Regions from separate parts of the Microbispora sp. KK1-11 genome, predicted to be linked through region 1. Evidence: predicted binding sites of a transcription regulator. Region 1 holds the regulator's gene; each other region holds the start of a gene.

Region 1 (8,195 bases):
GCGTCGTACAGCGGCCGCAGGTACGGGTCGATCTTCTCGTAGAGCGTGCCGGGCAGGAAGCCGAGCCGCTCCCCCGCCTCGACGGCGGGGCGGGTGAGGATGATCCGGTTGACCCGCTTGTTCTGCAGGGCCTTCACGGCCTTCGCCATCGCCAGGTACGTCTTGCCGGTGCCGGCGGGGCCGATGCCGAAGACGATGGTGTGCCTGTCGATCGCGTCGACGTACCGCTTCTGGTTGACCGTCTTCGGGCGGATGGTGCGTCCCCGGGTGGACAGGATGTCCAGGGACAGGACCTCGGCCGGACGGTCGGTGGCCTGCCGCAGCATGTGGATGCTGCGCTCGACCGCGTCTGGGGACAGCTCGGCACCCGAGCCGACCAGCTCCACCAGCTCCTCGAAGAGGCGGACGACGACGCCGCTCTCCTCGGGACTGCCGGTGATCGTGATCTCGTTGCCCCGCACGTGTATGTCGGCGCTGAAGGCGCCTTCGATGACCCGCAGCAGCTCGTCACCCGACCCGAGGAGGCTGACCATCGGCTGCCCCTCGGGGATGACTACCTTGGCCTGGGTCTTGTGGATGTGCTGTGACTCGGACATGGGCGGCCCTTGCGGCCCTGATCGCCTCCCTAGTTCCCTCCCCACTTTAGTCGCTCAGCCGGGGGGCCAGGTGAGGCCTCGGCCGCCGAGGACGTGCGCGTGGACGTGGAGAACCGTCTGCCCGGCCCCCGCTCCGGTGTTGAACACGATCCGGTAACCGGTCTCGGCCACACCCTCCTGCACGGCCACCGCGTGGCAGGCCTTGAGCAGGTCGTCGGCGAGGCCGTCGTCGGCCGCCGCCAGCACGGCGGCGTTCTCGTGGTGGGCCTTGGGCACGACGAGAACGTGGGTGGGGGCCTGCGGATTGATGTCGCGGAAGGCCAGCGTCCGCCCGGCCTCCAGGACGATGTCCGCCGGGACCTCCTTGGCCACGATCTTGCAGAAGAGGCAGTCGCTCACGCGCGAAAGCCTAGCCGTTGGCGGTAGTTGATGACTGCAATGATCCCCCCGGCTAGTGTGAGTGTGCGAGACTGCACCAGAAAACCCCCCTAGTGTCGGGCGAGGACACCGCTGGGCCATGCCCCCTAATGATTCGGAAGAACGTAAACCCCCCGGGGATGACGAGCGTCCTATTGATGTGACCACCGAGACCCTCGTGGCCGACAGGTCGTTGGGGACGGTGCCCGTCGGGTGGGATGCCGACATGGCCGTGACGGCGCTCTACAGCGCTCACTATCGGTCACTGGTGCGTCTCGCCGTGCTGCTGGTGCGTGACGTGGCCAGCGCGGAAGAGGTCGTTCAGGACGCGTTCGTCGCCCTTCATGGCGCCTGGCGCAGGCTGAGAGACACCGACAAGGCACTGGCCTACCTTCGCCAATCGGTCGTGAACCGATCGCGTTCCGTGCTGCGGCACCGCGCGGTCGTCGAGAAGTACGCGCCCAAGGGGCTGCCGGACGCGCCGAGCGCGGAGAACGGCGCTATCGGTGAACTCGAGCGTTCTGCCGTCATCGAGGCGCTCCGCGGCTTACCCACCCGCCAGCGCGAGGCGCTGGTGCTGCGATACTACGGCGACCTGTCGGAGGCCGAGATCGCACACGCGATGGGGATCAGCAAGGGCGCGGTGAAGAGTCACACGGCCCGCGGCATGGCCGCACTACGCATGGCACTGGAGCAGTTCTCATGACCTTCCCGCCCGACGACGAGTACGGCGAGTTGCTCCGCCGTGCCCTGCGCGCGGAGGCGGACTCGGTCGTGCCGTCTCCCGAAGGACTCGAAATCATCCGCGGACGGATCGACCAGCGCGGTCTGCGTGGTCTGCGGAACATGCTGTGGTGGCGCATCGGAGCGGCCGCCGCGGGGGCCGTGCTCGTCGCGGGCACGGTCGTGATGGTCGTCCCCGGCCTGCGCGACCAGGTGGCGCAGACCACGGGCATCTCGAACGCCGGCGACGAGCGCGAGGACCAGACGGACACCTCGTCGGTGACCCGGCCGCCCAACCTGGCGCCCTCACGACCGGTCGTGATCGTGCCCGTCACCCCGAGCCCGTCCCGCGGACGGCCCGCCCCGTCCCCGACCCACAAGGTGGGCGCGACCACCAGGCCGTCGCCGTCGCCGTCCGATCCCTGCGTCACGCCCACCCCCCAGCCCGGGGTGGTCGAGCCCGACGCGGCCCTGCCGCCGACGTGCTCGCCGACGTCGGTGACGCAGCCGCCCGCGGTGACGCCCTCGGCCTCGCGCCGTCCTTCGACGGCTCCGCCCGCGACGTCCGCGCCCGCGGTCACCCCGACGACCACGGCGCCCACGGAGACGGCCACGCCCAGCCCGACGGCCGAGACGCCCGCTCCCTGACCCGGCCCGGCCCGTACCCCGCCAACCGCGCGCAGGGGCGCCCGTTCCCCGGGGTCAGCTTCCTCGGCTGGGGACGCGACCCGGCTCTCACCAGCGGCCGCAGCGGGACAGCAGGACGGCCGCCGCGGCCACACCCGCCGTCGAGGTGCGCAGCACCGTCGGCCCCAGCAGGGCCGGTGTGGCTCCCGCGGCGCGCAATGTGGCGATCTCCTCGTCGGTGACGCCGCCCTCCGGGCCGACGATCATCACGATGTCGCCCGGCTCCTCCGGCAGGGGCAGGCGGCTCAGCGGCTCGGCGGCCTCCTCGTGCAGGACGACCGCGAGCGCCGCCGCCGAGACGAGCGAGCCGACGGCCGCGGTCGTGGCCAGCTCGGTCACCTCGGGCAGGTGGAAGCGCCTGGCCTGCTTGGCCGCCTCGCGGGCCGTGCCGCGCCAGCGGGCGAGGGCCTTGGCGGCCCGGTCGCCCTTCCACTGGGTCACGCAACGGGAGGCGGCCCAGGGGACGATCACGTCGACCCCCGCCTCGGTCATCATCTCGACCGCGAGCTCGCCCCGGTCGCCCTTGGGCAGGCCCTGGACGACCACCAGCCGCGGCCGGGGCGGCGGGACCTCGAACCGGCGCAGCACCTCGGCGGTCAGCGAGTCCTTGCCGGCCGCCGTGACCGTGCACTCGGCCACCCGTCCCGCGCCGTCGGTCAGGTCGATCCGCTCCCCCGGCCGCAGGCGGCGTACGGCGGCGGCGTGCCGCCCCTCCGGCCCGTCGAGGACGATCGTGTCCGCCGCCTGGCCGGCCGCGTCCGACAGGAACACGGGAACACTCATGCGATCAGCTCAGCGGCCGTTGAAGGCGTCCCGCAGGCGGGAGAAGAAGCCCTGCTGACCCGGGGAGAACTTGCCCGGCGGCCGCTCCTCCCCGCGCAGTTTCGACAGCTCGCGCAGCAGTTCCTCCTGCTGCGGGTCGAGCTTGGTCGGCGTCTCGACGTTCACGTGGATCAGCAGGTCGCCCCTGCCGGTCTCGTTGAGCCGCTGGACGCCCTTGCCGTACAGGGGGATGACCTGGCCGGCCTGGGTGCCGGGCCGCACGTCGATCTCCTCGGGTCCGTCGAGGGTCTCGATCGTGATCGAGGTGCCGAGCGCGGCGGCGGTCATCGGGATGTGGACCGTGCAGTGCAGGTCGTCGCCGCGCCGCTCGAAGATCTGGTGCGGCCGCTCGACGATCTCCAGGAACAGGTCGCCGGGAGGCCCGCCGCCGGGGCCGACCTCGCCCTCGCCGGCGAGCTGGATGTGCGTGCCGTCCTCGACGCCGGCCGGGATCCTGACCTTGATCGTGCGCCGAGTCCTGACCCGTCCCTCGCCCGAGCACTCCATGCAGGGGTGCCGGATGACGCTGCCGTACCCGCCGCACTGGGGGCAGGGACGGGAGGTCATGACCTGGCCGAGGAACGAACGGGTCACCTGCGAGACCTCGCCGCGCCCGTGGCACATGTCGCAGGTGTCGGGGTGGGTGCCGGACGCCGCCCCGGAGCCCTGGCAGACCTCGCAGACCACGGCCGTGTCGACCACGATCTCGCGGGTCGTGCCGAAGGCCGCCTCCGACAGGTCGAGCTCCACCCTGATGGTGGCGTTGCGGCCCCGGCGGGCGCGGGAGCGGGGCCCCCGCGCGGCGCCCGCCGAGCCGAAGAAGGCGTCCATGATGTCGCTGAACGGGAAGCCCGCGCCGAAGCCGCCGGCCCCGGCCCCGGCCGCGGCGCCGCCGAACGGGTCGGCGCCCATGTCGTACATGCGGCGCTTGCCCGCGTCGGACAGCACCTCGTACGCCTGGTTGATCTCCTTGAACCGCTCCTGGGTCTCCGGATCCGGGTTGACGTCCGGGTGCAGCTCACGGGCGAGACGGCGGTATGCCTTCTTGATCTCTTCCTGGCTGGCGTCGCGCCGTACGCCAAGGGTCGCGTAGTAGTCGTTGGACACTTATGACCCCGCCAGGATCTGGCCGACGTAACGCGCCACCGCGCGCACCGCACCCATCGTCACCGGATAGTCCATTCGTGTCGGGCCCAGCACTCCGAGCCGGGCCAGTTCTCTGTCGCCCGAACCGTATCCCGCGGCCACGATAGAGGTGCCGCGCAGCCCGCTGTAGGGGTTCTCGGATCCGATGCGAACGGTCAGTTCGGACAGCCCGCCGGTCTCTCCCAGCAGGCGGATGAGGACGACCTGCTCCTCCAGCGCCTCCAGCACGTCCCGCAGGCCGATGCTGAGGTCGGCGGCGGCGAGGTTGGCCGTCCCACCAAAAACGATCTTCTCCTCGTGCCGCTCGACGAGCGTCTCGAGCAGCACGGACAGGATCGTGGCCGCCACCGGCCTGTCCTCCGGGGGCAGGCGTTCGGGAACGTCGGCCACGGTCTCCGGCACCTGGGACAGGCCGCAGCCGTCCAGGCAGGCGTTGAGCACGGCGCGCAGGTTCGCGATCCGGTCGTCGGCGATGGCCTCCGGCAGCTCGACCACACGCTGCTCGACCCGCCCGGTGTTCGTGATCAGCACCAGCATGACGCGGCGCTCCGCGACCGGGACGATCTCCACGTGACGGACCGACGACCTGGTGAGCGAGGGGTACTGGACCACCGCCACCTGCCGGGTGAGCTGCGCGAGCAGCCGCACCGTACGCATGACGATCTCGTCGAGGTCCACCGCCCCGGCGAGAAAGGTCTCGATGGCCCTGCGCTCCGCGCCGGACAGCGGCTTGATCTGCGACAGCCGATCGACGAACAGGCGATATCCCTTGTCGGTCGGCACCCTGCCGGCACTGGTGTGCGGCTGGGTGATGTATCCCTGCTCCTCCAGCGCCGCCATGTCGTTGCGGATCGTCGCCGGGGAGACGCCGAGGTTGTGCCTGTCCACCAGGGCTTTGGATCCCACCGGCTCGTTGGTGGACACGTAGTCCTCGACGATGGCGCGCAGGACGGCGAGCTTGCGGTCGTCGAGCAATCGTCACCTCCCTGTGCCTGGAAACACCGACTCTGGCACTCTGTGTTCCCGAGTGCCAAGTGTACGGCTACCACCCCACGTGGTGCGATAACGCGGCGGGCACCAGGACAAGCGAGCTGCAAATCGACCACAAGCCGCATGGTCGACTCTTCACCCATGCACGAGAACCAGAACTCCTCGCCGGCCGACGTGACCATGCGGGTGCCCCGCCCCATGCCCCCGGCCGACGTTACCCTGCGGATGCCGCACCCCTTTCCCCCGCCGTACGCCGGCCCCCGGCCGATCCGGCCCCGGCTGCTGTGGATCTTCCTTGCCTGGGCGCTCTTCGTCGTCCTGCTGGTGGCGGGCGTCGGCGGGTTCGCCGGCGGCCTGTTCTCCACGCTCGGCGACGCCGCACCCACCACGATCTTCTCCGGCGGGCAGTCGGTGAACGTCGCCCTCGATCCCGCGGACAAGCCGGCGATCTACGCGGCCGTCGACCAGCCCACCGACGTCCGCTGTCAGCTCGGGGACGGCGCCGACCCGCGGGTGCGGCTGACCCGGCCGGCCGTCTCCCAGACCGTCACGCTGAACGGCACGACCTGGGAGCTGCTGTTCGAGGCCGGCGTCCCCGAGGCGGGCACCTACCCGCTCGCCTGCGAGGGCGACGGGGTGCGGTTCGGCGTCGGCAAGCAGCTCACCGGCGCGGCCGGCATGCTGGTGGGGGGCGCCGTCGCGCTGCTGGCGCTGCCCACCGTCGGCTTCCTGGCCGCGCTGATCGTGACCGTCGTCGTGCTCGCGCGCCGCTCCGCGGCCCGCCGTCGCCTGGCGTGATTTGCTAGCGTTCCCCGCATGTACGGGCGGGACGTGCTTTCCGGAGACTGGCGGCGGCCACGGCGGGGGCAGATCCCCGAGATCCCGGCCGAGCCCGATCTCGTGGTCGAGGACGCCGAGGGCCGCTTCTGCGGCGCCGTGGTGGCCTGCGACAAGGAGGCCGTGACGCTGGAGGACCGGTTCGGCCGGCGGCGGGTGTTCCCGCTGACGCCCGCCGGATTCCTCCTCGACGGCGAACCGGTGACGCTGGTGCGCCCCCAGGGCGGCCCGAAGGGGCCGCTGCGGAGCGCCTCGGGGTCGATCGCGGTCGAGGGCCTGCGCGCGCAGGTCGCCAGGGAGAGCCGCATCTACGTCGAGGGCGTCCACGACGCCTCGCTCGTGGAGAAGATCTGGGGACACGACCTGCGGGTTGAGGGGGTCGTCGTCGAATACCTGGAGGGCGTGGACGACCTCCCGGCCATCGTCGAGGAGTTCGGCCCCGAGCCGGGCAGGCGGCTCGGCGTGCTCGTGGACCACCTGGTGCCCGGCTCGAAGGAGAGCCGGATCGCCGCCCGGGTGTCCGGCGACGACGTGCTCGTCGTCGGGCATCCGTTCGTGGACATCTGGCAGGCGGTCAAGCCCCGGGCGCTCGGCATCCCCGCCTGGCCGGACGTGCCGCGCGGCGTGCCCTGGAAGGAGGGCGTGATCGCGGCCCTCGGCTGGCGGATGGACCCCCAGGAGGCGTGGCGGCACATCCTGGGCCGGGTCACGACCTTCGCCGACCTGGAGCCCGAGCTGCTCGGCCGCGTGGAAGAACTGATCGACTTCGTGACGGCTCCGGCTTAGGCGGTCAGGTCCAGCACCAGGGCGTCGGCGAGCAGCCTGCCGCGCAGCGTGAGCACGGCCAGGCCCGCCTTGAACGCCTCCACCTCCAGCAGCCCGTCCGCCAGCGCCCGCGCGCACGCCGTACGCGCCTGGGGGGCGAGGTCGGCGAGCGGGAAGCCCGAGGCGAGGCGCAGCTCCAGCATGACCCGCTCGACGGCCCTGTCCTCCGCCGACAGCACCTCACGGGCGTGCGCGGGCGAGGTCCCGGCCGCCAGGCGGGCGGCGTAGGCCGCGGGGTGCTTGACGTTCCACCAGCGGGTGCCGCCGACGTGGCTGTGCGCCCCCGGTCCGGCCCCCCACCAGTCGCCGCCGGTCCAGTACAGCAGGTTGTGGCGGCAGCGGGCCTCGTCTCCCGCCGCCCAGTTGGAGATCTCGTACCAGCTCAGGCCCGCGGCCGTCAGCAGCTCCTCGGCGATCAGGTAGCGGTCGGCCGCCACGTCGTCGTCCGGCATCGGCAGCTCGCCGCGACGGATCCGGGCGGCGAGCCGGGTGCCGTCCTCGACGATCAGGGAGTACGCCGAGACGTGGTCGGGCCCGGCGGCCAGCGCGGCCTCCAGGGAGGCCCGCCAGTCGTCGTCGCTCTCCCCCGGCGTGCCGTAGATCAGGTCGAGGTTGACGTGCTCGAACCCGGCCGCGCGGGCCTCCCGTACGGCCTCCGCGGGCCGGCCGGGGGTGTGCCGCCGGTCCAGCACGGCGAGGACGTGCTCGCCCGCGCTCTGCATGCCGAAGCTCACGCGGGTGAACCCGCCCGCCCGCAGCTCCTTCAGGTAGGCCGGGTCCACGGACTCGGGGTTGGCCTCGGTCGTCACCTCGGCGTCCGGCCGCAGGCCGAACTCCTCGCCGATGGCGTCGAGGATCCGTACGAGGTCGGCGGCGGGCAGCAGGGTCGGCGTGCCGCCGCCGAAGAAGACGGTCTCCACGGGCGGCGCGGCGTCCCCCAGCACGCGCCGGGCCAGCCGTATCTCCTCGACCGCGGTGGCGGCGTAGTCGCGCTGCGCGGCGCCGGGGCCCAGCTCGGCCGCCGTGTAGGTGTTGAAGTCGCAGTAACCGCAGCGCGTCGCGCAGAACGGCACGTGGACGTAGAAGCCGAACGGACGGGAGCCGAGCCCGTCGAGGGCCTCGGACGGCAGCTCGCCGCTCGGGGGGACGGGG
Region 2 (10,169 bases), on a different contig from region 1:
GTCCCGTATCCACCAGGCGCGCAAGTACGTGCAGAGTGCCCTCGGTGAGGCGTACGGCTGATACAGATCGTCTCGCTATGTGAGACGCCGGAACGGACACCGGGGACGCCGGGGTACAGTGCTAGGGACCTTTCCCGGAAGGTCCTACAACTGAACATGCTCATCCAGAGGGGTGGAGGGACCGGCCCTGCGAAGCCCCGGCAACCTCCCCGGTGTCGAACTCGTGCCCACGAGGCCCGGCCGGGACAGGTGCCAATTCCGGCTCGCGGCCAAGGTGGTCGCGAGCGAAGATGAGGGAAAGGCCTCGCTTCATGGCGCACACCAGCACTGCCGCGAACACCGTCGAGTTCGGCCCCGCCACCGGTCTTTCGTGTCGCGAATGCGGCGCTCTCTATGACCTCGGCCCGATCTTCGCCTGTACGGAGTGTTTCGGCCCCCTTGAGGTGGCGTACGACTTCGGCGAGGTTCGCCGGGAGGACATCGAGTCCGGTCCGGCGAACATCTGGCGGTACCGCTCCCTGCTCCCCGTTCCCGCCGGCGCGGCGGCCAAGCCCAACCTCCAGCCCGGCTGGACCAAGCTCGTGAAGGCCGACAGGCTGGCGGCCGAGCTGGGCCTGCGGTCGCTGCACGTCAAGGACGACTCGGGCAACCCGACCCACTCCTTCAAGGACCGGGTCGTCGCGATCGCGCTGGAGGCCGCGCGCAACTTCGGCTTCCACACCCTGTCGTGCTCCTCCACCGGCAACCTGGCCGGCGCGGTGAGCGCGGCCGCCGCCCGGGCCGGGCTGGACTCCTGCGTGTTCATCCCCGCCGACCTGGAGCCGGCCAAGGTGACCATGGCCGCCGTGTACGGCGGCCGCCTGGTCGCCATCGACGGCAACTACGACGAGGTCAACCGCTTCTGCTCCGAGCTCATCGGTGATGAGCTGGGCGAGAAGTGGGGCTTCGTCAACGTCAACCTCCGGCCCTTCTACGCCGAGGGCTCGAAGACGCTGGCGTACGAGATCGCCGAGCAGCTCGGCTGGCGGCTGCCCGACCAGATCGTCATTCCGGTGGCCTCCGGCTCGCAGCTCACGAAGATCGACAAGGGCTTCCGTGAGCTGATCAAGCTGGGGCTGGTCGAGGAGCGGCCCTACCGGATCTTCGGGGCGCAGGCCGAGGGCTGCTCGCCGGTCTCGCAGGCGTTCAAGGCCGGGCAGGACGTGGTGCAGCCGGTGCGGCCCGACACCATCGCCAAGTCCCTCGCCATCGGCAACCCGGCGGACGGGCCGTACGTGCTCGACATCGCGCGGCGGACGGGCGGCGCGGTGGAGGACGTGAACGACCAGGAAGTGGTCGACGCGATCCGCCTGCTGGCCAGGACGGAGGGCGTCTTCGCCGAGACCGCGGGCGGCGTCACGGTCGGCGTGCTGCGCAAGCTGGTGCGCGAGGGCCGCCTCGACCCCGACGCCGAGACCGTGGTGCTCAACACCGGTGACGGGCTCAAGACCCTCGACGCGGTGGCCGAGCACGCCCGTCCCGCCGCCGTCATCCGTCCCTCTCTCGACGCCTTCCGTGCGGCATTCGCCAACTGAAAGCGTTTCAAAAGGCCCATCGGCAGTAACGAAAGCGAGCGAACAATGAGCGTTTCCGTGCGGATTCCGACGATTCTCCGGACGTACACCAACGGAGCCGCGGAGGTGAGCGGTGAGGGGGGAACGCTCCGCGAGGTCCTGCAGAAGCTGGACGCGGACTACCCCGGCATCGGCGGACGCATCCTGGACGAGACGGGTAAGATCCGGCGTTTTGTCAACGTCTACGTCGGGGAAGAGGACGTCCGATTCGCCGACGGTCTGGACACCGCCACGCCGGACGGGGTGCAGATTTCGGTCATCCCCGCCGTCGCCGGAGGCTGAGCCGCCGCGCCGGGGCCGAGCATCTGACATGCACTTCTATCGTCCAAGAAGTCATGCGATGCCATGGCAAATGGTGTAGCTCTCAACTATTCAACAGCAAAGTGAATATTCTTCGATCCCGCTTTGAGCGAACGCCAAGTAGTAGTTTGCGGATTGACTCTGTTGTCCTACGCCTTGACACGGGTATGGTCGAGGACGATCGACAAAACCGGGGGCTTCTTGGGTGTGGTCCCCAGCCCAGCAAGAGGAGTCGGAAGTGGCGCAGGGCACCGTCAAATGGTTTAACGCGGACAAGGGCTACGGCTTCATCGCGGTAGACGGTGGTAAGGACGTGTTCGTCCATTACTCGGCAATCATGATGGACGGCTACAAGGCCCTCGAGCAGGGTCAGCGGGTTGAGTTCGACATCACGCAGGGTCAGAAGGGCCCGCAGGCGGAAGCCGTACGGGCCGTCTGATCCCGTCATCGACCTTGGAAGGCCCGGCACGCGGATCCGCGTGCCGGGCCTTTCGCTTGCCGTGTCGCCCGCTTCGCCATCGCGGCGCTGATATCCGCCGGTCGTGCCGGAGGCGCGCCGGGAGCGCGGCCTTCGTCGCTCGGAGTCGCTCGTCCCTCGCTCCGCGCGTTCCTCAGTCCAGACCGGCGGCGCGCCCCTCGGGCTCGCTCGGTGTCTCCCCGCTGCGCCGTCGGCTCGCTGATCTGGACATAACGTCCAAGCTGGTCAGCATGGCTTCCGCTTGCACTCGCAGGGGTAGAGTGCTAAATACTTGTTTGGCACTCTGAGGTCGAGAGTGACAACAACCGGGATCGGGGCGATGGGGCCCGCGCAGGGATAGCGGGTCCGCGCCGTCGCGGGCGTCGGCTCGGTCCGTTGAAGACACCCTGCTACTGGGAGGTCTAGCCTAATGGCAGCCAAGATGATCGCGTTTGACGAGGACGCCCGGCGCGGTCTCGAGCGCGGTATGAACCAGCTCGCCGACGCCGTGAAGGTGACCCTCGGCCCCAAGGGCCGCAACGTCGTGCTGGAGAAGAAGTGGGGCGCCCCCACGATCACCAACGACGGTGTCTCGATCGCCAAGGAGATCGAGCTCGAGGACCCGTGGGAGAAGATCGGCGCCGAGCTCGTCAAGGAAGTCGCGAAGAAGACCGACGACGTCGCCGGTGACGGCACCACGACGGCTACCGTGCTCGCTCAGGCGCTGGTCCGCGAGGGTCTGCGCAACGTGGCCGCCGGCGCCAACCCGATGGCGCTGAAGAAGGGCATCGAGGCCGCTGTCGAGCGCGTCAGCGAGGAGCTGTCGAAGCTCGCCAAGGACGTGGAGACCAAGGAGCAGATCGCCTCCACCGCCTCCATCTCCGCCGCCGACACCGAGATCGGCGCCCTCATCGCCGAGGCGATGGACAAGGTGGGCAAGGAAGGCGTCATCACCGTCGAGGAGAGCAACACCTTCGGCCTGGAGCTGGAGCTCACCGAGGGCATGCGCTTCGACAAGGGCTACGTGTCCGGCTACTTCGTGACCGACCCGGAGCGCATGGAGGCGGTCTTCGAGGACCCGTACATCCTGATCGTCAACTCCAAGGTCTCGGCCAACAAGGACCTGCTGCCGCTGCTCGACAAGGTCGTGCAGTCCGGCAAGCCGCTGGTCATCATCGCCGAGGACGTCGAGGGCGAGGCCCTGGCCACCCTGGTCGTCAACAAGATCCGCGGCCTGTTCAAGTCCGTGGCCGTCAAGGCTCCGGGCTTCGGCGACCGCCGCAAGGCCATGCTGGGCGACATCGCCATCCTCACCGGTGGCCAGGTCATCTCCGAGGAGGTCGGCCTCAAGCTCGAGAACGCCACCCTCGACCTGCTCGGCCGCGCCCGCAAGGTCGTCGTCACCAAGGACGAGACCACGATCGTCGACGGCGCCGGTGACGCCGAGCAGATCGCCGGCCGGGTCAACGAGATCCGCGCCGAGATCGAGCGCACCGACTCCGACTACGACCGCGAGAAGCTCCAGGAGCGCCTCGCCAAGCTGGCCGGCGGCGTCGCCGTCATCAAGGCCGGCGCGGCCACCGAGGTCGAGCTCAAGGAGCGCAAGCACCGCATCGAGGACGCCGTCCGCAACGCGAAGGCCGCGGTCGAGGAGGGCATCGTCCCCGGTGGTGGCGTGGCCCTGCTGCAGGCCGGCGCCAACGCGTTCGACAAGCTCGAGGTCAACGGCGACGAGGCCACCGGTGCCGCGATCGTCCGCAAGGCTCTCGAGGAGCCGCTGAAGCAGATCGCCGTCAACGCCGGCCTCGAGGGCGGCGTCGTGGTGGAGAAGGTCCGCAACCTCCCGGCTGGTGAGGGCCTCAACGCCGCGACCGGCGAGTACGTCAACATGTTCGAGTCCGGCATCATCGACCCGGCCAAGGTCACCCGCTCGGCGCTGCAGAACGCGGCGTCCATCGCGGCGCTGTTCCTGACCACCGAGGCCGTCATCGCCGAGAAGCCCGAGAAGGAGAAGGCCCCCGCCATGCCCGGCGGCGGCGACATGGACTTCTGATCCATCTGCCTGCTTCGTCTCAACGGAAGGGCGGTTCCCCCCTCGGGGGAGCCGCCCTTTCCTTTGTGCGCCCCAGGCTCAGGTGAGGCGCCTGACCCAGCGGGCGCAGTCGGTCTGCATCGCGTATCCCGCGGCAGTCCAGGCGTGGTGGGCCAGGGCGTTGTCGTGCAGGACCATCGCGTCGGCACGGAACGCGCCGAACTTCCGGAACCGCTCCTCGGCGGCCCGGATCAGCAGCGATCCGATGCCCATGCGCCGGTGGGCGGGGTCCACGGCGAGCCGGTAGAGGTGGGCGCGCCAGCCGTCCCACCCGGCGATGAGCGTGCCGACCATGCGGCCGTCGATCTCGGCGACGAGCAGCGCCTCGGGATCGCGCTCGATCAGGGCCACGACCTTGCCGGCGTCGTCGTGCCTGTCGGTGTTCTCCGCGGCCTCCAGCCAGAACCGCAGCACGGCCGGGACGTCGCCGAGCGCTCCGTGGCGGACGTGTACGCCGGGCGAGGTCATCGCAGCTCCTCGGGAAGGTCGCGGGTGTGCAGGACGGTCAGTGACGTTACCGCCCGGGTGAGGACCACGTAGAGGCGGGCGAGGCCGCGCTCCTCGGCCTCCGCGATCGCGGCAGGCTCGGCGACGATCACGTGGTCGTACTCCAGGCCCTTGGCGAGCGTCGCCGGCACCAGCAGCACCCGGTCGTCGCCCGTCGAGTCGGGGCCGAGCACCGTGTGCGGCACCTCGGCGGCCTCCAGGGCCGCGGAGAGCGCGGGAAGGCCGGAGTCCGCCGCGATGACCCCGATGGAGCCCTCCTGCGCGAGGGCCTGCCGTACGGCCTCGGGGAGGGCGGCGGCGACGTCGCTCTCGCGGCGTACGGACAGGGAGCCGGCGCCGGGACGCAGCGAGCGCGGCGGGGCGAGCTCCGGCGCGACGGAGGGCAGCAGCCGCGCGGCGAAGTCGAGGACCTCGCGGGGCACGCGGAAGCCGAGCGTGAGCTCGGTGACCTCGCCCGAGGGCTGGCCGAGGTGGTCGAGCACGGTCTTCCAGGAACGCGCCGACCAGGGCGTGGTGCCCTGGGCGAGGTCGCCGAGCACGGTCGCGGAACCGGTGCGGCAGCGGCGTCCGAGCGCGCGCAACTGCATCGCCGAAAGGTCCTGCGCCTCGTCCACCACCAGGTGTCCCTGTGACGGCGTCCGCTCGATCAGGTCGCCGAGTTCGTCCAGCAGCGCCGCGTCGGCGGCCGTCCACTTGGCCGACCGGTGCGACTTGTACGGCTTGCGCCACACGATGAGCTGCTGCTCCTCCGGCGAGAGGTCCGACCGGGCCGCCCTGGTCAGGAACTCGGGGTCCGACAGCAACCGGAACAGCACCTGTTCGGGGGTGAGCTTCGGCCAGGCGGCGTCCAGCACGGCCTTGACCGGCTTCGACCGGGCCACCGCGTCCTGCACCCGGTCGTCGGGCGACTCGCCGCGCCGTTCCATCTGCACGAGCACGGCGTGGGCGAGCCGCTGGGCCAGGGTGGCGCGGCCGGGGCCGTACCTCGTCGTGCCGCGCAGCGAGGCGACGATCTCGCGGACCTCGTGATCGGGCACCCGGTAGCGGTTGATGCCCTTGGTGAACAGCACCCCTTCGGCCGGCTTGGTGACGTGCAGCCACAGCGCCCGCTTGACGACCTCGGCCATGCGGGCGTCGCCCTTCACCGCCGCCACCGCGGGGTCCTCGGGATGGGCGTGGTCGCCCAGGACGCCGGCCACCGTCGTCTGGTCGACCTTCACCTCGCCGAGCGCGGGCAGCACCGAGGAGATGTAGGAGAGGAAGGCCCGGTTGGGCCCGACGATCGTCACGCCCGACCGCGACAGCTTCTCGCGGTGGGTGAACAGCAGGTAGGCCGCGCGGTGCAGGCCCACGGCCGTCTTGCCGGTGCCCGGCGCGCCCTGCACGCAGACGGTCACGCCGAGGTCGGCGCGGACGATCTCGTCCTGGTCGGGCTGGATGGTCGCCACGATGTCCCGCATCGGGCCGGTGCGGGGCCGCTCGATCTCCTCGGTCAGCAGCCTGCTGTGCCCGAGCGCCCTGCCGTCGAGCGGCTCGTCCTCGTACGCGGTGAGGTCGCCGCCCTGGTAGCCGAATCTGCGGCGCAGTGCCACTCCCATGGGATCGGCGGGGCTGGCCTGGTAGAAGGCGCGCGAGATCGGGGCGCGCCAGTCGATCACGAGGGGCCTGCTGCTCTCGTCGTGGACGTGCCTGCGGCCGACGTAGACCGTGCTCGGCAGGTCGTCACCGGCCGCGCGGTCCAGTCGGCCGAAGAACAGCGGCGCGTCGGGGTGGTCGGCCAGTGCGGCCACCCGCTGGTCGAGCAGGCCCTGCAGAACCTGCTGCGACACCCAGTCGCCGGCGGCGTCCGCCGACAGCGACTGCGCGTGCTCGCGCATCGTTCGCAGCGCGGCGCGGGAGGCCGCGAGATGGGCGCGCTCGGCTTCGAGCACATTTTCGGGCATGCGGAAGCTCCTCCGGGCATGACGGGGACAGGACTGGTGGAAGCGGGAAGCACAAGAGCTTAGCGATGGGCAGCGCAATGCCGAAACGGTATTTCTCTCGCGTGTCGCCGTTTCCCGGGGCGGGTATCTGTACCCGGGTGACGCGCACCGTGGTTCCTCCGGCGATCCCGGCGGCGGCGAGCCTGCTGCTCGCCACGCTGTGGGGGTTCGCGGTCTTCGGCGACTGGAGCCGACAGGCCTTCTGCACGACGAGCCTGGGAGCGTCGCCGGACTGCGCGGACCGGATCGCCTCGGTGATCGCGCTGTCCGTGATGGTCGGGGTGGTCGCGGCGTGTGTCACCGGGGCCGCCTGGCTCGTCAGGCGCGAGTCCCTGTACGGCGTCGCCGTCGCGGCCTGGGTCGTCGCGCTGGTGGTGCTGTTCGTCGGCGGCCTGGCCGCCCAGTGACCGCGTCCCGATGACCGGCACGTGAAGCTTTGCGGCGGCGACGATGGAGCGCTCCATCGTCAGACCGCCGGGGAAAACGATATGCAGCAGTGGGGTGATTTGTCCTGATATGCCGCGTTGGGTGAGCCGTGAGCGCTCACCGGTGGGCGGGGTAACGGGCAGCGAGAAACCAGCAGTAAGACGAAAAATGCTCATATTGCGTGATTCGTCTTGTCTGCTGGGTATTGCCGCCATCACGACTGCATCATGTGAGGGTAAAGGCGCGAGGGGGTGATGTGGTGACAAGGCCCAAGGGCATCTCCTGGACCTAGGCCTCCCTAGGTCGTGTCTGACGAATCACGGCCCTGCTGCGCGTGGCCCAGGCGGCGGCTCGCCGCGTTGTCGCCCCACCCACGAAGATTCCTCGCAGGCTCGGAATCTCCGCAGGGGTCCACCGGGCTCGGGAGCGGAGCGGGCTTCGCGAGGACCGGAGGTTTCGCCCGGCGCGCTGACCGGCCCGGCCGACGTCGTGGACACCCCGCTGAGCGCCGGCCATGTGAATGGCCGGCCGTCCCTTACTCGGGAGCCTGGATCGTGCCGATGCCGAGTGTGGTGACGGTGGGCAGCAGACCCGACTCGAACACGGCCCCGAGCAACGGCCGGTTGAGCTCGGCCAGCCGCTCGGCCCCCGCCTCGCCGAGCGCCCGCCACGGGCCCGCCGCCAGCTCGTCGGTCATGCGCTCGACCTGGTCGCGCAGCGCCCGCCCCGCCGGGGTGGCCGTTCCCTCGTCGTCGATCAGCCCGCGTGCGGCGAGCCGGTCGCGCGCGGCGGACCATTCCTCGTCGCTCCAGCCGCGCCCGGCGAAGTTCTCCGCCGGGGCAGCCCCTACGGCGGCGAAGGAGACCAGGGCCTCGCAGGCGTCCAGACCGGCGGCGTGCAGGGCCGTCAGGTGCCCGTCGCCGCGGTGCTCGCGGAGCACCGTGTAGGCCTGCCACAGCGCGAGGTGCGGTTCCTCAGGCCAGGGGAGGTCGAGGTTGGCCGCGGCGAGCGGCCGGTGGGCGACGTCCACGCTCTCCGCCGCCCTGATCGCCAGCTCGGCCGCCTCCTTGAGACCTTCGTCGATCCGGTCGCCGAGGAGCCCGCGCACCGTCCGGTCCATCGCCCCCAGCCGCGCGTCGAGCACCTGCGCGGGCGTCGCGATCTCCCAGGCGCCCGGCACGTACCGCGCGATCATGCTCGGGCTGAAGCTGTAGTAGGTGGCGGCCACCAGCGCGGGTCCCGCCGCGCCCAGCGGCGCGGTGCGCCAGGCGAAGTAGCTCGGCCAGCGCGTCGTGACGTCGTAGCCGAGCGCGGCGGCCTCCTCGAATGCCTCCGGGCTGTAGTAGAGCGTGGCGTGAACCGGCTCGATCTGATGCCACATGGTGCGGGCCAGGCGTACGGACATCTCTCAAACCTCACTGTCTAGTTAAGCTACGACAGTGACGATAGAGCCGTGGCGCATCACTGGTCAACCAGAGATAGACAGTTATGTCGGGAGCAGGGTGGAGCTCGCCGTGCTCCTGGTGAACGCCCTCGCCGCCGGGTCGGCGCACGGCCGCCGTGTCACACCGCCGCGGACGGGCGGCGAACGGCTGGCCGCGATCCAGGCGGGCCTCGCCGCCGCCGGTCGCCCTCCGAGCGGTCTCACGACGGGCGACGCCGACCGGCTCGCGGAGGTCGCCGCCGAGCTGCACCCTTTGTACGGCGCGGGGGACCGCCTGCCCGAGGCCGCCGGGCGGCTCAACGACCTCCTGGCGCGGCACGGCGCCGTGCCCACCCTGCACGGCGGCCCCGGAAAGCCGCTCCAGCTCGCCTTTCACCGGCCGGACGCGCCGCTCGTGGACGCCTGGGCCGCCGACATGGGCACCGCGCTGGCCATGGTCATCGGGGTCGGCCAGGGGGCGCGGCTCGGCGCGTGCCAGGCCGCGACGTGCTCCCTGGTCTTCTTCGACACCACGCGCAACGCCTCGCGCCGCTTCTGCGACCTGTCGTGCCAGAACCGGGCGAAGGCCAGCGCCTACCGCGCCCGGCGCCGTACGTGACCGACGAGGGTCAGCGCGCCGGGTCCTCCTCGCCCACGTCGTCGGCGTCGATGATGTGGTAGGCGTATCCCTGCTCGGCCAGGAACCGCTGCCGGTGCGCGGCGAACTCCTGGTCGACCGTGTCGCGGCTGACCACCGAGTAGAACCGCGCGCCGCCGCCGTCCGCCTTGGGGCGCAGCACCCGGCCGAGCCGCTGGGCCTCCTCCTGACGCGAGCCGAAGGTGCCGGAGACCTGGATCGCCACGGCCGCCTCGGGCAGGTCGATGGAGAAGTTGGCGACCTTCGAGACCACCAGCACCCGGATCTCCTTGTCGCGGAACGCCTGGAACAGGCGCTCGCGCTCCTTGACCTTGGTCTCGCCCTTGATGACCGGCGCGTTCAGGTGCTCGCCCAGCTCGTCGAGCTGGTCGATGTACTGCCCGATGACCAGCACCTGCTCGTCCGCGTGCCGCCGCACCAGCGCCTCGGTCACCCTCGTCTTGGCCGGCGTGGTCGAGCAGAACCGGTAGCGCTCGTCGCTCTCGGCCATGGCGTAGGCCAGCCGCTCGTCGTCGCTGAGCGTCACCCGCACCTCGACGCACTCGGCGGGGGCGATGTAGCCCTGGTTCTCCATCTCCTTCCAGGGCGCGTCGTAGCGCTTCGGCCCGATGAGCGAGAAGACGTCGCCCTCCCGGCCGTCCTCGCGGACGAGCGTGGCGGTGAGGCCGATGCGCCGGCGGGCCTGCAGGTCGGCGGTCATCCGGAAGATCG
Region 3 (10,169 bases), on a different contig from region 1:
GGCGTCCTTGGTCGCGAGCGGGTACTGCTCGCTCTTGGTGAAGTCCTTGACCGTGATGAGGCCCTGCAGGCGACCGGCCTCGTCCACGAGCGGGAGCTTCTCGACCTTGTTCTGCCGCAGCAGCCGGAACGCCTCGTCGCGGTCGACGCCCACCGGCGCCGTCACCAGCGGCATCGGGGTCATGACGTCGCGCACGACCCTGCTCTGGTCGCTCTCGAACCGCATGTCGCGATTGGTGACGATGCCCACGAGCACGCCGTCCGCGTCGGTGACCGGGACCCCGGAGATCCGGTAGGTCGCGCACAGCCGCTCGACGTCGGCGAGGGTGTCCTCGGGAGAGCAGGTGACGGGGTTGGTCACCATCCCCGCCTCCGACCGCTTGACCAGGTCGACCTGCTGCGCCTGCTCCTCGATCGAGAGGTTGCGGTGCAGGATGCCGATGCCGCCCTGCCGGGCCATCGCGACCGCCATGCGCGCCTCGGTGACCGTGTCCATCGCGGCCGACACCAGCGGGATGCGCAGCGTGATGGTGCGGGACAGCCGGGTCGTCGTGTCGGCCTCCCCCGGCTGCAGGTCCGAATAGGCCGGAACGAGTAGCACGTCGTCGAACGTGAGTCCCGGTTCGGTGAACTTGGCCATCTGCTGCACCCCTCCTGCGCTGTGGGTCCTCGCGCGTGGGTCCCTCGCCAGACCCGAGGTCAGTCTAGTGGGCGCCCCAAACCGCATCCGGCAGACCTGTCAAGGGGGAGGGCACAAAAAGTGGGGGGACCGGCTTCCGGTCCCCCCACTTCCCCGCGTCGCGCCCGCCACGCCCGTCGAGCCCCCCTCCGCGCCCGGCAGACGGGGCGTTCCCGGCTAACGCTGGGTCAAGAATGCGTCACACAGCGTCTACGCGCAATGGCGTAACGTGCAACTGCACAAAGATGCATTTCCTGTCTCTCGAAACTACGCCCGAAACAAATGCCGAACCCTCACATCCATACAAAAGCCGCCACGCTCAGCCCTGCCAAATGTGTGAACGGGACGGACAGCGCGGAAAATCCGAGCTATTCTCGCGATCCGAAGCGAGGCGGGGATGGGGCGGAAGTCGGCGCAACGGACGCCGGGAAACGTTTTCTCCCAGGGGCCGGCGAGCCAGTGGATCAGTGCGCCCAATGCGATCAGCGCGGCGCGACCGGTGCGGTGCCATCGGCGCCGCGCGACCAGTGTGACCACCGACGGAGCGAGCATGAGTACGACGCGCAACGCCGCCTCCCCGGCCGACCCCTTCGAAAGCCTCGGCCTCTCCCCCGACCAGGCGGCCCTCTACACGGCCATGCTGCGGCTGCACCGCGCCACGCTGACCGAACTCGCCGAGGCGGTCGACCGGCCCGCGGAGGACGTGCTCGACGCCCTGGACGGGCTCGTACGGCTCGGCGCGGTGAACCGGCGGCGGGAGGAGTTCCTCGCCCGCCACCCGGCCGCGGCGATCGGGCGACTGGTGGCGGAGAGGCTGGACCGCATGGCGCGGGAGACGCGCCAGATCGACGAGGTGCTCGCGGCGGCGGGGCGCCTGACCCACCACTACGACGCGGGCCTCGACTGGCGCAGCGGGCGGTTCTCGGTCGAGCCGGTGAGCGGCGCGGACGAGCTCTGCGAGAGCGTGATCGGCCTCGCGCTGCAGGCGCCCCCCGCCGAGCTGGTCATGGCCGTGCCGGACCGCCGCACCATGGCCAGGTTGGCGGACGGGTACGGCGGCCAGTGGATCCAGGCCGCCGCGGACGGCATCCTGCGCCCGCGGATGGTCGTCGCGCTCGACGCCGTGTCCGCACCCGCCATGCGTGAGGTGTGCGCGCGGTTCTCGGCGGCGGGCGCGGGGCTGCGCGCCCTCGACGCGGTGCCGAGCTGGTTCTTCGCGCTCGGCGACGGCACCGCCGGGCTGCCCGCCGAGTGGGGCGTCCCGCTGCCCGAGCACTCCTACAACTGCTACCTGGTCCACGCCCCGGTGGCGGTGGGGGCGCTGCGGGCGCTGTTCGAGGCGCTGTGGGCCCGGGCCGCGCCGATCTCCCCGCACAACAACGCGCTGCAGGTGCTGCGGCTGGCCGCGCACGGCCTGTCCGACGACGCCATCGCCCGCCACCTCGGCGTCTCCGTGCGCACGGTGCGGGCCAGGTTCGCCGAGGCGATGTCGGAGCTGGGGGCCCAGTCCCGCTTCCACGCCGGGGTGGAGGCCGCCCGCCGCGGCTGGCTGTGACGCCCGCGTCCGGGGCACGGCCCGACGAGCAGATGGGGCGCACTTTCGCTCGTGGAGGGGGCCGTGGTCATAAGGTGGGATGCGTGCTGGAAGACGTCCCCCGCGACCCGTTCGCGGATGACCCCAACGACCCCGCGGCGGAGCTTGGAGCGCCCGACGACGTGGAGCCGCTGACGCTCGCGGAACGCGACGAGGCGCTGACCGATCTCGCCGACGTGGAGGTCTTCCGTTCCCTGCTCGAACCCCAGGGCGTGCTCGGCCTGGTCCTCGACTGCCCGGAGTGCGGCGAACAGCACTACTTCGACTGGGACCTGCTGCGCGGCAACCTGCGCCAGATGATCGACAACGGCCGGCCTCAGGTCCACGAGCCGGCCTACCAGCCCGACCCGGCCGACTACGTCAGCTGGGAGTACGCCCGGGGCTACGTGGACGGCGTGATCGACACGGAGGAGAGCCACTGACCGTCCACGTCGGCGACGAGCGCGCCGAGCAGGCGGATGGCGGCGTCCGTGCCGCCGACCGGCTCGCGGCGGGCGAGCGCGTCGAGGACGGCGTCCGTCCGCATTACTTCGCCCTCCACGTCGGCATCGCCGTACGACCCGAGGTGGCGAGCCGTACGACGACGTTTCGTGGTCACGCAATCGACTCCAGCTCGGCCAGCTGCCGGAGCCTGGCGAGCGCACGATGCTGCGCGACCCGGACGGCACCTGGTGACATGCCGAGTACATTACCCGTCTCCTCGGCGGACAGGCCCGAGACCACCCGCAGAATGAGGAGCTCGCGCTGGGTGTCCGGGAGCCGGGCGAGCAGGTCGCGGGCGTGCTGCGCCTCGATGTAGCGCACCACCGTCTCCTCCGGCCCCGGGCCCTCGTCGGGCCCGTCCGGCAGGTCCTGCGTGGGCACGGCCGAGCGGACCGAGCTGCGGAGGGCGTCGGCCACCTTGTGTGAGGCGATGCCGAAGACGAACGAGGCGAACGGGCGGCCCATGTCGCGGTAGCGCGGCAGCGCCGACAGCACCGCGATGCACACCTCCTGGGCCACGTCGTCGGCGATGTGGTACTGACCGGACACCCTGCCCAGTCGAGCCCTGCAGTAGCGGACCACCATCGGGCGCAGGTGTCCCAGCAGTGATTCGATCGCGGTGCGATCTCCCTGTACGGCAAGGCTGGTCAGTTCCCTGAGGTCGGGCTCATCCGATCTCGTCGCAAGCCTTACCCCAGTTACGGCGTCGGCGACGCATCCCTCGGTCACGTTAGGCATGATGCCCGTCACGATCGTTCATGTCGTCATGGTTAACGGCTACGGATTGGTCACATTGACGCGTCGATAACAGTCCGTAATCGACTGATCACTCGACCGTTGGAACATTCCAACCGTAATGCCCAAAACAAGGGATATACGGCTGACGGCTTGACAGGGAAAAAGAAGCATGCCGGTCGTTCGCATTGCCCGCGAGCCGGCTTCGCCCCCGACGGCCCGTCCGCACACAGAACGGGCAAGAGGCAAAAAAGCGGCGCCCCGCGGTCCGCCCTTGCGGGCGGGCGCGGGGCGCGATGCGCGGAAGGCGCGGAATCAGTGGCCGTGACCGTGGCCGTGACCGTGACCGCCGTTGGCGGCCGGAGCCTCCTCCTCGGGCTTGTCCACGACGAGGGCCTCGGTGGTGAGCAGCATGCCGGCGATGGACGCGGCGTTCTGCACGGCCGAGCGGGTCACCTTGACGGGGTCGATGACGCCCTGGCCCACCAGGTCGCCGTACTCGCCGGTGGCGGCGTTGAGGCCCTCACCGACGTTCAGAGCGGCGATCTTGGTGGTGACGACATAGCCCTCCATGCCCGCGTTCTCGGCGATCCAGCGGGCGGGCTCGATCAGCGCCTTGCGGACGATCGAGACGCCGGTGGCCTCGTCGCCGGTCAGGCCCAGGTCGTCGAGCTCCTTGGACACGTGCACGAGCGCGGAGCCACCGCCGGAGACGATGCCCTCCTCGATCGCGGCGCGGGTCGCGGAGATCGCGTCCTCGAGGCGGTGCTTCTTCTCCTTCAGCTCCACCTCGGTCGCGGCGCCGACGCGCAGCACGCACACGCCGCCCGCCAGCTTCGCGAGGCGCTCCTGGAGCTTCTCACGGTCCCAGTCGGAGTCGGACTGCTCGATCGCGACCTTGATCTCGCGGACGCGGTCCTCGATCGCCTGGGCGTCGCCGGCGCCGTCCACGATCGTGGTGGTGTCCTTGTTGACCACGACGCGGCGGGCCGTGCCGAGCACCTCGAGGCCGACGTGCTCCAGCTTGAGGCCGATCTCCTCGCTGACGACCTGGCCACCGGTGAGGATGGCGATGTCCTGCAGCATGGCCTTGCGGCGGTCGCCGAAACCGGGGGCCTTGACGGCCACCGAGGTGAAGGTGCCCCGGATCTTGTTGGTCACCAGGACGGCCAGGGCCTCGCCCTCGACGTCCTCGGCGATGACCAGGAGCTGGCGCTTGCTCTGGGCGACCTTCTCCAGCAGCGGCAGGAAGTCCGCGATGGAGGAGATCTTGCCCTGGGTGATGAGGATGTACGGGTCCTCGAGGACCGCCTCCATGCGCTCGGAGTCGGTCACCATGTAGTGCGACAGGTAGCCCTTGTCGAACTGGAGGCCCTCGGTGAACTCCAGCTCCAGGCCCATCGCGTTGGACTCCTCGACGGTGATGACACCGTCCTTGCCCACCTTGTCGAACGCCTCGGCGATCAGGCCGCCGATCTTCGCGTCCTGCGCGGAGATCGTGGCGACGTTGGCGATCTCCTTCTTGTCCTCGACGTGGCGGGCGCTGCCGAGCAGCCGCTCGCTGACGGCCTGCGCGGCCTTGTCGATGCCGCGCTTGAGGCCGAGCGGCTGCGCGCCGGCGGCCACGTTGCGCAGGCCCTCGCGGACCATGGCCTGGGCCAGGACGGTCGCGGTGGTGGTGCCGTCACCCGCGATGTCGTTGGTCTTGGTCGCCACTTCCTTGGCGAGCTGGGCGCCCAGGTTCTCGTACGGCTTGTCCAGCTCGACCTCGCGAGCGATGGTCACACCGTCGTTCGTGATCGTCGGGGCACCGAACTTCTTGTCGATGACGACGTTGCGGCCACGCGGGCCGAGGGTCACCTTGACTGCGTCGGCGAGAGCGTTCACACCACGCTCGAGAGCGCGCCGCGCGTCCTCTTCGAACTCCAGGATCTTCGGCATTCAGGTCTCCTTATGAGCGCGCGGAGCCCCGGGCGCGAGTCCCGGGGCTCCACTGGCCGACGCGGCCTACTTCTCGATGATGGCGAGCACGTCGCGGGCCGAGAGCACCAGGTACTCCTCGCCGCCGTACTTGACCTCGGTGCCGCCGTACTTGCTGTAGAGGACGACGTCGCCCTCCTTGACGTCGAGCGGGATGCGCTTCTCGCCGTCCTCGTCCCAGTTGCCCGGACCCACAGCGAGGACGCGGCCCTCCTGCGGCTTCTCCTTGGCGGTGTCCGGGATGACCAGGCCGGAGGCGGTGGTCTGCTCGGCCTCAAGCGGCTGGACCACGATGCGGTCGCCAAGCGGCTTAACGGGAACCTTGGTGGCGGTCGTCACGATCGGACCTCCCCTTCAGATTGCGATGAATGAGCTGAAGAGGCGACCAGCGGCCTGCCGTCGCGGGTGTCAGACCTGTCTCGTCGCTGTTGGCACTCTCACTGGGAGAGTGCCAACACGAAACAGTATGCAAGTGGCGCGTGACAGTCAACACGAACCGGCATCGCAGGTCAGACGCATCCGGCGGCAACGCGCCCGAGATCGCCCGTTCAGCCGCCCGCCGTGCCGGCGTCATCATCGCGGCCTCCGGAGGGAGCGAAGGGGCGACTACGCGGAGCAGGTGATGCAGAGGGTGGCCACAGCGGTGTGCAGGAAGTCCGTGTTCTGGTACCAGACGGAGTAGAGCCGGTCTTGGGGTGTTCTTGGCCTGATCGCCTTTCGGGGCTTGGCGGAGGCTTGGTCCGGACCCCGCCCGGCGGGATCCGGATCTCGACGTCACGGGGCCGGTCCGGCAGGCCCCGCCCCGCATCCTCCGCGGAACGGTCAGGCGCGGGAGGCGTACGAACCGGAGCGGACGTCGTCGACGATGCCGGGGCGGCTCGGCTGCCAGCCGAGGACCTTCCTGGCGAGGTCGCCGCTCACCACCTGGCTCAGGGCCAGGCCCTCGGCGAACGGGCGGCCGAGCACCTCGCTCGCCTCGCCGATCGGCCACGGCACCGCCTTCCCCGTACGGCCCGCGGCCGCCGCCACGTCGGCGACGCTCACCGCCTCCTCGGCGATCGCGTGGAAGAGGCTCCCCGGCTCGGCCTTCTCGATCGAGGCCACGAGCAGGTCCGCCAGGTCGTCGACGTGCACGGTCGCCCAGGTCGGCACCGGGCCGCCCGCGTGGACGTACCGGCCGCCCTCTCCCTCGGGGGAGGCGAGCAGCGTGGGGATGCCGGCGCCCCGGCCGTACACGATGCCGGGCCTGACGACGACGCCGCCCCCGTCCAGCACGAGCCTTTCCAGGCGCGGACGGTAGCGGGAGGCGGGGATGGGGTTCACCGGCGCGTCCTCGCCCGCCGCCTCGGTGGTGGTGCCGAGCACCCAGACGCCGCTGATGTAGACGAGCCGCGCGCCGCCGCCGGCGAGAGCCTCGATCGCCGCGACGTCCACCGCCTCGTCCCCGACGGGGTTGGCGGCGTGCACGACGACGTCGATGTCCGGCGTGACCGCCTCGCGGAGCGTCTCGGGCTCGTGGATGTCGCCGTGGCGCACCTCACCCGGTAAGGCGGCGTCGCGGGCCTTCGGCCGGACGAGCGCGACCACCTCGTGGCCGCGTTCCGTGAGGCGCTCCGCCAGCGCAGAACCGATGTACCCCGTCGCGCCGAGCACCAGGACCTTCATCTCTTCCACCTCTAACACTTCGACGCCTTACTGTTCGACGCAGAAGGTATCGCACCTCTGGCTTATATTTCAACGTCGAAGTGTCGGATACGATGGCCGATGGAGGAGGAGCGGCGAGGAGGACCCGGACCGCGCGCGCCATGAACGACACCCTCACGAACGACACCGCCGGCGACGGCACCGCGGGCGACTGCGCTCCCGGCGACCGTGCTCCCGGCGCCTGTGCTCCCGGCGACCGTGCTCCCGCCAACGACGCCGTCGACCGGATCCTCGGCCAGTGGGCCCGGGTGCGCCCGGACGTGGACTGCTCGGCGATGGGAGTGGCCGGGCGGATCTCCCGCGCGTCCCGCCTGCTGGAGAAGGGCATCAAGGAGTACTTCACCGGGCACGACCTCGAACCGTGGGAGTTCGACGTGCTCGCGACTCTCTTCCGGTCCACCCCCGATCACCGGCTCTGCATGAGCGATCTCGCCACGGCCGCGATGGTCAGCTCCGCGGCGCTCACCAACCGGGTGGACCGCCTCGTCGTCAAGGGCCTGGTGCACCGGGAGGTCTCGCCGTCCAACCGCCGCATGGTCCTGATCACCCTCACCGACGAGGGCCGGGCGGCGGTCGACGGCCTGCTTGCGGGTCACGTGGCCAACGAGGAGCGGCTGCTGGCCGGCCTCACCGACGAGGACCGGGAGCGGCTGTCCGGCCTGCTCTGCAAGCTGCTCACCTCGCTCGGCGACGTCGGCTCCTGCTGACCGCCGGGCAGGCGGTAGCGTCGCGGGCGTGGACCTGGACGCCTTCCGCACGCTGCTCACGCCCGCCGGGCGCGGAGCCCTCGACGAGGCCGTGAAGATACTCGCCGGCGGCGCCGATCCCGTGGCCGCCGCGAGCGCGTTGCGCCGGAGCCACCCGGCGGACCTGGCGGCGGCGGCGCTCACGCAGGCGTCGCTGCGACGGCGGGCCGAGGCCAAGTTCGGCTCCGACGCCGCCGTCATGTACTTCACCCCCCACGGGCTGGAGCAGGCCACGCGCCCCGAGGTCGCCGCACACCGCGCCGCCAGAATCCGGGCCGCCAGAATCCGGGCCTCCGGAGAGCCGGAGGACGGCCCTGCCGTGCTGGACGTCTGCTGCGGGATCGGCGGGGACCTGCTCGCGCTGGCGAGGGCGGGCTGCCCGGTGGACGCCGTGGACCTCGACCCGCTGACCGTGGAGATCGCCCGTGCCAACGCGGCGGCGCTCGGCCTGTCCCGTCTGGCCGGCGTCCGCATGGGCGACGCCGCGCTGGCCGACCCCGGCGGATACGGCCTGCTGTTCGCCGACCCCGCCAGAAGGGGGGCGAGGGGACGGACCTTCGATCCGATGGCGTACTCCCCCACGTGGCCGGTCGTGCTCGACCTGGTGGCCCGCGCCCCGGCGGCCTGCCTGAAGGTGGCCCCCGGCATCCCGTACGAGTTCATCCCGGAGGGCGCCGAGGCCGAGTGGGTGTCGTACCGCGGCGAGGTGAAGGAGGCGGCGATCTGGACCGGGATGGGACCGGGCGGCCGGCGCGCCACCCTGCTGCCGTCCGGGTCCACGCTCACGGCGTCCGGCGCGGAGGCGGAGACCGGACCGGTGAGCCGCTACCTCTACGAGCCCGACGGCGCCGCGGTGCGGGCCCACCTGGTCGCCGAGGTCGCCGCCCTCGTGTCGGGCCGCCTCGTCGATCCGCGGATCGCCTACATCACGAGCGACCGTCTCGTACGCACGGAATGGGCGCCCTGCTACGAGGTGACCGACGTCATGCCGTTCTCGCTGAAACGGCTCAGAGCGGTGCTGCGCGAACGGCGCGTCGGCGTGGTCACCATCAAGAAGCGCGGGTCCGCCGTCGACGTCGAACGGCTGCGCAAGGATCTGCGGCTTTCCGGCGACAATTCCACCGTGATCGTTCTCACCCGCATCGAGGAACGGCCGTTCGCCCTGCTCTGCCAGCCCGTGACCAGCATGAATGGCTGAAATCGGAACAATTCACCGGCAATTACCGCCTTTCTCATTCCCCGCCTGATGGCCGCGGGTCAGGGCCTAAAGTTGACCGTCGGGCGTCCGCCTGTTCGTTCATCTGCGCGAGACCGGGCCGAACCGATGTTTCGGCGAGTGAAGGAGCATTCTCGGTGGAGCATTCCAGCCACAACCTCCTCCAGGCGGGCAGCCAGACCGCCATCTCCGACCGGATGCGCGAACTGCTCGCCCGGGCGGCCCAGGACCACGTCTACGAGCAGCGGACGCAGGGCGCCGTGCTCGACGAGATCCGCCAGCGGCTGGAGGGCATGGAGTGGCTCCTGCGCGAGGTGCGCGAGCGCGAGCTGGGCGGCCTCGGCATGGCACTCGAGGTGATCACCCAGCGGCTCGACGACATGACGGTCAGGCCGCCCGCCTGGGCGGAGGGGCTGGCCCAGCACATGGAGCTGCTGCGCGACCACGTGGACGAAGTCGGCGGCCACACCCAGGGCCTCGCCGACCGGATGGCGGACGTCGTGCACCGGCTCGGCAAGTTCCAGGGGAGCATGGAGGCCGCAGCCGGGCGGTTCACCAGGATCGACAAGGCCCTCGCCGCGCTCACCGAGCGCACCGAGCGGCTGGAGGCCGTCGTCGTCGAACGGCTGGACTCGGTCGGGGGCCGGATCGAGGCGGTGGAGAGCGGGGTCGAGGGCATGGACGCCAGGGTGACCGCGCTGGGCGCCGGCGTCGGCGACGTCGCCGCCGGCGTGGACGAGATGAGCACCACCATCGCGGGCATGAACGCCGACCTCACTTTGGCGGCGGGGGCCGTCGTGCCCCTCGCGGACGCGGTGCGCAGCAGGCCGGACCGCGAGCAGATCGCCGAGACCGTCTCCGACGCGGTCACCCGCGCCATGGAACCGGCCCGGGGCGACGTGGCCCGGCGGCTCGCCGCGCTGGAGGAGACCATGCTGGCGCTCGCCGAGGTCCTCCTGCGCCCCGCCCGCGGCCACGCCGACTGAGAGAACCCGCCCCCCCGCCGCGCGATCAGACGTTGACGACGGTGATC

The links. The regulator HrcA, encoded in region 1, represses chaperone genes, less so after heat shock. The targets are predictions, from matches to a motif close to TTGGCACTCTCNNNNNGAGAGTGCCAA.
Region 2: a site for HrcA is predicted at 2,667-2,693, ahead of groL (chaperonin GroEL). Genes of this name have one in related genera too.
Region 3: a site for HrcA is predicted at 5,899-5,925, ahead of groES (co-chaperone GroES). Genes of this name have one in related genera too.

What each region holds. Positions count from the first base shown of each region.
Region 1 is NZ_VIRJ01000003.1:324,184-332,378, reverse strand. It holds gene FLW16_RS07070 (PhoH family protein) at 1-596, opposite strand, end outside; gene FLW16_RS07065 (histidine triad nucleotide-binding protein) at 651-995, opposite strand; gene FLW16_RS07060 (SigE family RNA polymerase sigma factor) at 1,240-1,719, shown strand; gene FLW16_RS07055 (hypothetical protein) at 1,716-2,384, shown strand; gene FLW16_RS07050 (16S rRNA (uracil(1498)-N(3))-methyltransferase) at 2,472-3,206, opposite strand; gene dnaJ (molecular chaperone DnaJ) at 3,216-4,352, opposite strand; gene hrcA (heat-inducible transcriptional repressor HrcA) at 4,353-5,366, opposite strand; gene FLW16_RS07035 (hypothetical protein) at 5,523-6,179, shown strand; gene FLW16_RS07030 (DUF3097 domain-containing protein) at 6,198-7,004, shown strand; gene hemW (radical SAM family heme chaperone HemW) at 7,001-8,195, opposite strand, start outside.
Region 2 is NZ_VIRJ01000026.1:15,558-25,726, forward strand. It holds gene FLW16_RS30325 (RNA polymerase sigma factor) at 1-61, shown strand, start outside; SAM riboswitch class I at 158-297, shown strand; gene thrC (threonine synthase) at 291-1,574, shown strand; gene FLW16_RS30335 (MoaD/ThiS family protein) at 1,620-1,895, shown strand; gene FLW16_RS30340 (cold-shock protein) at 2,152-2,352, shown strand; gene groL (chaperonin GroEL) at 2,801-4,423, shown strand; gene FLW16_RS30350 (GNAT family N-acetyltransferase) at 4,502-4,930, opposite strand; gene FLW16_RS30355 (AAA family ATPase) at 4,927-6,912, opposite strand; gene FLW16_RS30360 (hypothetical protein) at 7,050-7,358, shown strand; gene FLW16_RS30365 (SCO6745 family protein) at 7,913-8,782, opposite strand; gene FLW16_RS30370 (CGNR zinc finger domain-containing protein) at 8,880-9,419, shown strand; gene FLW16_RS30375 (DNA repair helicase XPB) at 9,430-10,169, opposite strand, start outside.
Region 3 is NZ_VIRJ01000022.1:96,856-107,024, forward strand. It holds gene guaB (IMP dehydrogenase) at 1-639, opposite strand, end outside; gene FLW16_RS27705 (LuxR family transcriptional regulator) at 1,229-2,233, shown strand; gene FLW16_RS27710 (DUF5319 domain-containing protein) at 2,317-2,694, shown strand; gene FLW16_RS27715 (anti-sigma-D factor RsdA) at 2,655-2,870, opposite strand; gene FLW16_RS27720 (sigma-70 family RNA polymerase sigma factor) at 2,867-3,493, opposite strand; gene groL (chaperonin GroEL) at 3,806-5,431, opposite strand; gene groES (co-chaperone GroES) at 5,498-5,812, opposite strand; gene FLW16_RS27735 (NAD-dependent epimerase/dehydratase family protein) at 6,293-7,135, opposite strand; gene FLW16_RS27740 (MarR family winged helix-turn-helix transcriptional regulator) at 7,276-7,881, shown strand; gene FLW16_RS27745 (class I SAM-dependent methyltransferase) at 7,910-9,118, shown strand; gene FLW16_RS27750 (hypothetical protein) at 9,274-10,122, shown strand; gene tsaD (tRNA (adenosine(37)-N6)-threonylcarbamoyltransferase complex transferase subunit TsaD) at 10,148-10,169, opposite strand, start outside.